3 regions of the Micromonospora sp. CNZ297 genome follow, and region 2 is predicted to be linked to each of the others. Evidence: riboswitches for the same ligand, from Rfam matches in the RefSeq annotation. Region 2 holds a riboswitch; each other region holds the start of a gene.
The links. Region 2 has a riboswitch for cobalamin ahead of FB454_RS35615 (uroporphyrinogen decarboxylase/cobalamine-independent methonine synthase family protein). Riboswitches for the same ligand answer to the same signal wherever they lie in the genome.

Region 1: linked by a shared signal. The riboswitch ahead of FB454_RS33475 (magnesium chelatase subunit D family protein) and the one ahead of FB454_RS35615 (uroporphyrinogen decarboxylase/cobalamine-independent methonine synthase family protein) in region 2 are both predicted to bind cobalamin.
Region 3: linked by a shared signal. The riboswitch ahead of FB454_RS02795 (peptidase) and the one ahead of FB454_RS35615 (uroporphyrinogen decarboxylase/cobalamine-independent methonine synthase family protein) in region 2 are both predicted to bind cobalamin.

The regions. Positions count from the first base shown of each region.
Region 1 is NZ_VISU01000042.1:10,250-13,479, forward strand. Features, by position in the region: gene cobO (cob(I)yrinic acid a,c-diamide adenosyltransferase) at 1-65, opposite strand, end outside; gene FB454_RS33475 (magnesium chelatase subunit D family protein) at 65-2,047, opposite strand; cobalamin riboswitch at 2,095-2,238, opposite strand; gene FB454_RS33480 (bifunctional cobalt-precorrin-7 (C(5))-methyltransferase/cobalt-precorrin-6B (C(15))-methyltransferase) at 2,293-3,230, shown strand, end outside.
Region 2 is NZ_VISU01000036.1:19,627-22,856, forward strand. Features, by position in the region: gene FB454_RS32560 (ATP-dependent Clp protease ATP-binding subunit) at 1-704, opposite strand, end outside; gene FB454_RS35615 (uroporphyrinogen decarboxylase/cobalamine-independent methonine synthase family protein) at 1,007-1,693, opposite strand; cobalamin riboswitch at 1,838-2,055, opposite strand; gene FB454_RS32570 (low temperature requirement protein A) at 2,669-3,230, shown strand, end outside.
Region 3 is NZ_VISU01000001.1:684,714-687,943, forward strand. Features, by position in the region: gene FB454_RS02790 (hypothetical protein) at 101-586, opposite strand; gene FB454_RS02795 (peptidase) at 622-1,665, opposite strand; cobalamin riboswitch at 1,764-1,887, opposite strand; gene FB454_RS02800 (alkaline phosphatase PhoX) at 2,029-3,189, opposite strand.

The DNA of each region.
Region 1 (3,230 bases), on a different contig from region 2:
CGGTTGCGCCGCTGGCGGGTGGTGCTGCCGTCGTCCGGGACGGTGAGCGGCTTACCCTGCGGCATCAGGCCACCCCCGCCCGCGGAGCGGTCGCCGTGCGAACGACCCCGGTGAGCCCGTCGGCGGTCACTTCACCGAGCGGCACGTGCTCGGCCCTCAGATGAGTGGCAAGCCGGGCGGCGAGGCCGAGCCGGAATCGTCCGGTCTCGCAGTCCACGACGACGACCTGGACACCGCTGGTGGCGAGCGCGGCGGCGGCGCGGTGGGCACGACCCAGCGGGTCCGGGCCGGAGGTGGCGCGGCCGTCGGTCACCACGACGAGCAGGGGCCGGCGGGACGGGTCGCGCAGCGCCTCCCGGCGCAGCACCTCCCCACTGCGTTCCAGGCCCTCCGCGAGCGGGGTCCGGCCACCGGCCGGTAGGTCGGCCAGGCGGCGGGAGGCGACGTCGACCGAGCCGGTCGGTGGCAGGACGACCTCGGCGGTGTGCCGGCGGAACGTCACCAGTGCGACCTTGTCCCGGCGGCGGTAGGCGTCCAGCAGCAGCGACAGCACAGCGGTCTTGACCTGCTCCATGCGGCGGCGGGCCGCCATCGAACCGGACGCGTCCACGCACAGCAGCACGAGGTTCGACTCGCGCCCGACGGTCTCGGCCCGGCGCAGGTCGCCGGGCACGAGCGCGAGGCCGCGACCGCCGGTCAAGCCACCCCGGGAATGCTGATGCGGCGCCGCCGCGGTGATGGTGCCCGGCAGGTGCAGCCGGCCGTCGCCGGACGTGCGCCGCCGCTGCCCGGCGACACGGCCCTGCGGTGTTCGTGCCCGGGACCGCCGGCCGGCCTGACCGTCGCCGGTTCCTTTCACGACCAGCAAGCGGGCACGTGCGGGCTCGCCTGCGGATGCCATCGATGTGGCGGCCTGCCGTTCGGGCTCCGGTACGGGCGGGCTCTCGCCGGGAGAGCCGGGCACGTCCCCGGCCGATCCGTCGTGCCCGGTGTCGTCGGGCAGACCGCCGCCGGGACCGTCGGGTCCGGGGTCGGGGTCGTTGTGGCCGAGTAGGTCGTCCAGGCGGTCCTGGTCCAGGCCGGGCTCGTCGAAGGGGTTGCGGCGGCGGCGGTGCGGCAGCGCGAGACGGGCGGCGATGCGGATGTCCTCGAGTGTCACTCGCGTACGTCCCCGCCAGGCCGCGTGCGCCGCGGCGGCGCGAGCGGTGACGAGGTCCGCACGCAGGCCGTCCACGTCGAACGCGGCGCACAGCTCGGCGATCCTGGTCAGCGTCTCGTCGTCGAGCACGACACCGGCCAGCGAGCGCCGGGCGGCGGCCAGCCGGGTGCGCAGGGCTTCCTGCTCGCCGGCCCAGCGTGTGGCGAAGCCCTCCGGGTCGGCGTCGAATGCGAGCCGGCGGCGGACCGCCTGCACCCGCAGGACGGGGTCACGCGGGGCGGCGACCTCGACCGTCAGGCCGAACCGGTCGAGCAGCTGCGGGCGCAGTTCGCCCTCCTCCGGGTTCATCGTGCCGATCAACACGAACCGGGAGGCATGCTCGACCGAGACACCGTCGCGTTCGACGCTGACCCGGCCGGTCGCCGCGGCGTCGAGCAGCAGGTCGACCAGGTGGTCCGGCAGCAGGTTGACCTCGTCGACGTACAGCAGGCCACGATGGGCCCGGGCCAGCAGGCCAGGCTCGAACGCGACGACGCCGTCTCGCAGCGCGGCATCGAGCTTCAGCGATCCGGTCACCCGGTCGTCGCCGGCTCCGACGGGTAGTTCGACGAGGCGTACCGGCCGTTCGACGACGGGCGTGGGCACGTCGAACGGCCCGTCGGGGCAGACCGCCGAGGGATCGTCCGGGTCGATGGAGAACCGGTCGCCCGCATAGACCCGTACCGCCGGGAGCACCTCGGCGAGGCCGCGCACGGTAGTGGTCTTGGCAGTGCCCTTCTCCCCGCGGATCAGGACACCGCCGATGAGCGGATCGATCGCGACCAGGGTGAGGGCGAGAGTCATGTCGTCGGCGCCGACGACGGCACAAAAGGGGTACTGCGCTGGCATGTAGGGCTCCCGCTCGATCTGCCATGGCGGTCCACGACGCGGCATGCGCCGTGGATCGGATCGAGGCCGGTCTTCGGACTTCCCAGGTCAATGCCTGGATCACCGCAGCGGGCCCTGTGCCGGATTCTCACCGGCTTCCCAGATTCTCCCCGCGACCACGGTCGTGGGGCACCTCGAACCTGTGCATCACCATAGACGCCCCGGTGGCCGGGGCAAGGGCCGGTGGGCGGCTAGGGTGCATCTCCATGGAGGAGCGGGTGACCGTGGTGGGGATCGGGGCTGACGGGTGGGTGGGTCTGCCGGAGCCGTCCCGGGCGCTGGTGCGGGCGGCCGCGACGCTGCTCGGCGGGCGGCGGCACCTCGAGGCGGTGCCGCCCGTCGACGGCCAGCAGCGCGTGGCGTGGCCGTCGCCGCTGCGGGACAATCTGCCAGGTGTGCTCGCCTCCGCGCGAGGGCCGGTTGTCGTGCTGGCCTCCGGCGACCCGCTCGTGTCGGGTATCGGCACGACGCTGCTGGACGTCCTGGGCCCGGAGCGCGTGACGATCGTGCCCGGGGTCTCCTCGGTAGCCCTCGCCCGAGCACGTCTCGGATGGCCGGCCGAGTCCGTCACCACGGTCAGCCTGGTCGGCCGGGACCTACGGCTGATCGTGCCTGCGCTCTCGGCCGGGCGCCGGCTGCTCGTGCTGTCCAGCGACGAGACGACACCCGCGGCCGTGGCCGCGGTGCTGACCGGGCTCGGTTGGGGGCAGTCCAGGCTGGTCGTGCTCGGTGACCTCGGTGCCGCCGGTGAGTCGTGTACCGCGACCACCGCGGCCGGGTGGGACCTGAACGACGTGCCGCGGTTGAACGTTCTCGCTGTCGAAGCTCGCGGTGCCGGTCCGGGCTGGGCCTCGGGCGGCGTGTTGCCCGACGACGCGTTCGAGCACGGCGGGCAGATCACCAAACGTGACCTGCGGGCCAGTGCCCTGGCCCGGCTCGCGCCCGCGCCCGGTCAGCTGCTGTGGGACGTCGGCGCCGGCAGCGGCTCGATCGGTGTGGAGTGGATGCGGGCCTGGCCGACGGCACGGACGATCGCGGTGGAGCCCCGCTCCGACCGGGCCGCGCTGGTGCACCGCAACGCCGCTGCCCTCGGCGTGCCGGGTCTGTGTCTGGTCGAGGGTTCGGCGCCCGGGGCCCTGTCCGG
Region 2 (3,230 bases):
TTGCCGACGCCCGGCTCGCCGGTGAGCACCGGATTGTTCTTCGTACGCCGGGAGAGCACTTCGATCGTGTCGTCGATCTCGTCATCACGGCCGACGACCGGATCGAGCCGACCGGCCCGGGCGTCCTCGGTGAGGTCCCGCCCGTACTGGTCAAGGGTGGGGGTGCTGCTGGCTCCGCGCCCGTCGGCACCGCCCGCCGGCGGCGTGGGCCCGGTGACGGCCCCACCGAGCGCCCGCAACGCCCGGCCCGCGGTCGTCTCCGGGTTCGCGGCGATGCCGAGCAGGAGGTGTTCGGGGCCGATGTACGTCGCGCCGGACCGTCGCGACTCGCGGTGCGCGTCGAGCAGGGCGCGCTTCGCCGCCGGCGCGAGCGGAGGCGTGTCCTCGCGTGGCCTGCCCTTGGGGACGGCCGACTCTATCTGGCGGGCCAGGTCGTCGGGGTCGGCGCCGCTCGCGCCGAGCATCCGGCGGGTGGGGTCGGCCTGGGCGGCGGCCCACAGCAGGTGCTCGACATTGAGGTACGGGCTGCCCCACTCCGTAGCCTGCTCGGCTGCCCGTTGCAGCAGTTGCCGCGACTCGGTGGAGAGCAGCCGGGACAGGTCGACCCGCTCCACCGGACGTCCCGCGAACGGGTCTCCGCCGAAGAACCGACTGATCAAGTCGTCCAAGGAGCCGCCGGGGATGCGGAACGCGTCGAGCGACATCTCATACCCTTTCTGCCGGTGGGGTGGGTCCTCGGCACAGGCCCACCTGAACGCTACGCACCTTTCGCCCACAGAGTTGGCCTTATGGGTTTCTGGGGAGGCCAGGGTTTGTACTCGCTGCGGGTGCAGGGCAGCCACTGAGGGTGGTTGTCGCGGAGGTCGCACCGGAGCGTCCCAGGGCTGGGCCCCGTCGGCGCCTGCGGCCTGCCCACCATCGGATCGGCGCCTTGACCGGCAGGCCGGGAGGCGCGGGACCCCGGTACCCGCGGACCCTGCGGTCTGCCCTCACGAGCGCTGCGTTGTTACCGGTGGACTTGACCCAGGCGTCCGGCAGGCGTCCGAGTTTGGCCATCGGCGGGGGACCGAATTGCGCTCAGTGTTCCGACAGCACCACGCTCTCCGCCGTCTTGCGCCCCGGACATCTCCGCCGAGTTCGGGCGGCGAAGGCGTGATCGAAAGGCGGCGGTGTACTTGCGGTCGCGGATGAGGAACCCTCCCCGCAGCACACCGGCCACCCCGCCCCACCCTCGATGCGGCCCGATCCGGTGATGGCTGTCGATTCCCAGATCGCGGACCTCACGGTACTCGCGCAGCGCCTTGTCGGGATTCGCCGCGAAGGTGGTGTCGGAGCCGATCTCGGGGACCAGATAGTGGTAGTTGGTGTCGAACCACTTCGTCAGTTCGAGCGCCGGCTCGGCATCGACGCCCCGGGCCATCGCGAAGTAGGTGTCGAGATCGCCGAGGCCGAGGCGGGCGAACCGGTGCGGGATCGCGCCGACAGCGACGGCCGTGTCGAGCACGTGGTCGTAGTAGGAGAACGTGTTCGACGGGATCGCATCCAGGCGCGCGTCGCGCAGCGTCCGCCAGACCTCCTCCCGTAGTGCGGCAGCGGTCGCCGCCAACTTCTCGGCGTCGATCCGGCCCGCCCAGTAGGCCTCGACCGCCTTCTTCAACTCGCGGTGCGCGCCGATGTGGGGGTAGCCGAGCACTGTGCTCTGCCCGAATGAGGTTGTCACTGTGGTCCTTCCCTCGAGGTGCCTGGCGGCCACGGGGGAAGGGGAAGGCGGGGTACGGCTGTCGCGTACCGGCTTTCCGCCCTGGCCCTCCCGAGAGGCCGCCGACGGCGCGCACCGGCGGTACGCGCAGTGCGGGCAGGTCTTCGGACTCGCGGCACGACCGGATCCACCCGGTCACCTACTGGCCGTCGCTTCCCAGACCTCGCGGTCCAGTGCTTCGTTGACGGCTGTCGTTCCCACTCACCGCTGCGGGGCAGTCCCGGATTCGCACCGGGTTCCCTCTTACGGCGCCCCACTCGCGCGGCGGGGGGCGCACCAGCGCCGTTGTCCATCGTATGGGGCGGTGGGCCGACGTGGTCGGTGTGTCCGCCCTGCGGGACAGCAAGCCGTCGCGGCAGCGGAGTGCTTGCGTGCGACGAGAGGGTGACGAGGGGCTAGAAGATGGGCCGGGTCGCGGTAGTCGTGGTCGGCGGATGCGCGCCGCCGAACCCGGTCTGAACCGCCCCGGGTGGAATGGTCGGTGCCGCCGACGAGGTAGTCGCCTCTCTCCGGCGCCGACGGCTGGCCCTGGCCCCTACCGGCGCGGCGCGGAACGCACGGACCGAGGGCTCTGCACCTGCCCGGCCGCTGGTCCGGCAGGTCGGCCAGCCGGACGGGCACCTGCCTTCGCCGTAGCGCTTGTCGTACTGGGCCACCGCGCGAGCGCGGGGGCAGACGAGGCCGTACCGGCTGGCCGTACGGGATGAATCACCACGAGGGCACCTGCCTCTGCCCCGGGGGGAGTGCGGCCAGGCGTCGGCGGCGCCGTGAGTCATCGCCCCCGCCGCACGTGGCGTGGGCGATGTCGGCATCGGCGATCGCGGACCGGCCGGGCTCGTTCCACGCCGAGGTCGTCGCACGGTCGCGGATTCACCTGTCGGCGGCATGAGAGGTTGCAACAGTGGTCGGGTGACCAGCGGAGAGGATGAGGTGGCCGGAGCCGGGCTGGGCGTCCGGCGAACCCTGGTCGCGACGCACGGCGGGGTGACGCGAGCCGAGCTCTTCCTCGATCTCGTGTTTGTCTTCGCCTTCATGAACGTCGCCGGCCTCATGGCCGCGCGGTCGGCCTTCGACGCGCTGGTCCAAGGCGGGCTCGTGCTCCTGCTGCTGTGGCGCAGTTGGGCCGGGTACGCCTGGGTCGGAAACCTGGTCCGGCTCGACCGCGGGATCCTGCCAATCGTCATGTTCATGGTTGCGACCGCGCTCCTGCTGGTCGCCGTCGCGATTCCGGATGTGTTCGTCGACCGGCACGCCGGGCTCTCCGCACCTCTCGTCTTCGTCGTCGGCTTTCTGAGCATCCGAGCCGTGTCGCTGTTGATCATCATGCGGAGCCGGCGACGCTCGACGCAGCAGTCGATCGCACCCGCCCGGCAGGCCTGGCTACCCCTGGCCGCCAGCGCCGTCCTGCTGCTGTGCGGGGCGCTGCTGCCCAGCCACCTCGCACCCGGACGCAGCGCCGGGCTGCTGCAGA
Region 3 (3,230 bases), on a different contig from region 2:
TGCAGTTGTGTGCCCGGCGCACCGGGTGCCGACACCGTACCGCCCGGGCGCGCGACGACGCCAGAGCAGTTGCCGGCACCCGGTGCGCCGCCGGTCACACCTAGGGAGCGGCGATGCTCGGCGGGGCGCCGGCGCCGAAGGACCAGCCCTCGACACTGCCCGGCGCGGGGTTGTAGCCGGTCGCCCCCGACGTGCTGTAGGACCAGGAGCCGCCGCTGGACGCATGCCAGTACGACCAGTACGCCGTGGCCGGCGGGGTGTTGACGCACGGCTCGGTCGCGGCGGTGGGCTTGCCGTTGATCCGGCAGACGAAGGCCAGGCCCCAGCGGGCGGTGCCGGTGACTGTGAAGCCGGCGGCCTGAAGCGCGGCCAGGCCGGTGGCCGGATCGCCCGGCGCACAGGCGACCTGGACGCCGCCGCCGAGCGTGGCGAAGTCGACGACCACCGTGACTCCCGAGGTGCCCGCGCAGGCGGCGGCGTGCGCCGCCCGGGGCGCGGGTTCGACTGCGGTCAGCGCGACGCCGGCCACGACGGCGGCCAGGAGACCGGCCAGCCAGGTGCGGACTGTGGAACGATGACGGAACACGGATCCTCCTGTGATCGGGCGAGCGGCGAAGCGGTTCACGGGCAGGCGAGCGCCGGTGCGCCGGGGTCGGCGCCGACGGCGGACAGACGGGCGTACCCGATCCCGGTGAGACCGAGGACGGCCTGGGCGGTCGCCCGGGGTGCGGTGGCCGGGTCGAAGCCGCCGCCGTCGAAGTCGACAGCGCCCCGGTCGGCCGGCGCCCCGGCGCAGCCGACCTGAAGTCCGGCGAGGAATGCCCGGGCCCGCGCCCAGGCCGGCAGCCGGTGGCCGTCGCGCAGGGCCTGCGCGGCGAGGCCGGTGCTGTTGGCGTTCGGCGTGCCGCCCGCGTTGGCGAAGCCGCCGTCGGCACGCTGAACGGACACCAGCCAGCGCAGCCCGGCGGCGGCGTCGGCCGGACGGTCCGCGGCGCGCAGCGCCTGTGCCGCGAGCGCGGTGGCGTCCACGTCGGACGTGCAGACCGGTTGCGCGGGCAGCAGCGGGTAGCCGCCGTCCGGGCACCGGGTGCCGGCCAGCCAGGCGGCCGCCGCCGGCGGCGCTCCGCCCGCCGTACGGTCCAGCGCCAGCAGCGCGAAGGATTGGCTGAACGCGTTGCTGTAGTCGCCGTACGCGGACCGGTCGCTGAACCTGCCGGCCGGCGTCTGGAGCGAGCGCAGCCGGGCGATCAGGTCCACCCCGCCGACGTCGGCCGGGTCGCCGCCGCGCACCTGCACGGCGAGGGCGAGCTTGGCGGTCGCACCCGCGTACGCCTCGGAGACGCCGTCGCCGAGGTAGCCGTCGCGGATGTCCGGCCGGGTGACCCAGGCCAGCGCGTCGGCGCCGTGGTCGTCGGCGACGCCGGTGGCGGCGAAGGCGAACACGGCGTCGAGGGTCAGCCCCTGGTCGGGGTACACGACACCGTCGAAGACCGCCTCGAAGCGTTCGCCGTCGACGAGTTGCCGGGCGAGCCAGCCGCCGGCGGCCTCCGGGCGGGTGAGGGCGGCGCGCTCGGGGGCGGCGACGGCGGGTGTGGTGAGGGTGAGAGCGGCGAGTACGCCGCAGAGGAGCGCGAGCAGGCGGTGCCGGCTTCGGCGGACGACCATCGGAAGCGCCTTTCCGGCCCGGCGGTCGTCGAAAGCCCGGACGACCGCAGCACGCGGGATCGACCGGGACTCCGACCCGTGGGCCACGACGGGTGGGGAGCGGATGCACGCGTACGACGGGTATTCGGGCTCGCCGCCGCAGATCTCTCTGGGCGGCCTACCGTTGCGGGCCAGCGCCGGATTTCGACCGGTCTTCCCCCGCACGTACACGCGGTGGTTCAGTTGTCGCGACAGTCTGCTGTGGCCGGAGCGCCGATGTCAATGCGCCAGGAACCGGACACGTGCCGTGACGGCCGGCAGGACGCCCGGTGAAGACCGGGCGTCCTCGACCGCGTGGTCACTGTCAGCGGGGCCGGGAGCCGGTCATCGGCGGAACGGTCCGGTGACGCAGTAGGTGATGCCGCCGGAGGACGAGCCGGTCGTGCCGCGTTGCGACGAGAAGTACAGCCGGTCCCCCGCCGGGGTGAACGCCGGCCCGGTGATCTCCGAACCGCTCTGTCCGGTGATCCGCAGGAAGACCGAGATCTTGTCGTCGGGCGTGATCATGCAGATCTCCATGTTCCCGCCGTCCTCCGCGACGTACAGGTCACCGGCAGTGGACCCGGTGATGTTGTCGACCCCGGTCAGCGGAGGGGTGCCCGGCCTGACCAGGTTGTCGTCGTAGGCGAGCTCGTACGTGCCGGCGGCCAGGTTGACCTGCCACACGCGGTTGTCGCCCTTCGTGGTGAACCAGACGGTGTCATCCGCGTAGTGACAGCCCTCGCCGCCGTTGAACGTCTTCGCGCCGGACACCTGCTGCCGGGTCGGGGTGGGCGAGCCGTCCGGGTCGGGCACCGTGGCCCAGGTGAACGTGCCGGAGGTCGCCGTACCGGCGCGGAAGACCTGGAGGGTTCCGGCGGAGAGGTCGCCCCAGGTGGTCGGCACGAACCGGTAGAACTTGCCGTCGGTCTCGTCCTCGGTCAGGTAGACGACCCGGCGGACCGGGTCGGCCGCGGCCGCCTCGTGCTTGAACCGGCCCAGCGCGGGACGCGCCACGGCGGTCCCGCCGAGGGGGTACGTCTCGAAGACCCGGCCCAGGGACACCTCCTCGCAGGAGAGCCAGGTGTTCCACGGTGTCTTGCCCCCGGCGCAGTTGTTGTTGGTTCCGGAGAGGATCCGCGACGCCCCGACCACGGTGCCGCTGGAGTCGAAGACGAGGCGTGAGGCACCGCCGCCCGCACCGGCTGACACCTCGGAGTTCGACACGTAGATCCAGCCGGTGCCGTTCGGGAACACGGCGCCACCGTCCGGAGCGTCGTGCCAGGTGTACGACGTCCCCGGCACCGTCCGACGGGATCGTGCGACGATCGAGCTGGTGAAGCCGGCCGGCAACTGGATGCCGTTGGCGTCGGCGGGCTGGAGCCCGCCGTAGGGGCCCGCCGCGTTCTGCGCCGGGGCTCCGTACGCCGCCGACCACGCGGTGAACGGCAGCGCGACAGCGCCCGCACCGACGACAGTGGCCCGCAGCATTGCTCGACGATCCATGGAACCTCCTCGGTAGGTTCCCCAGATCTGACCGGGCGGAG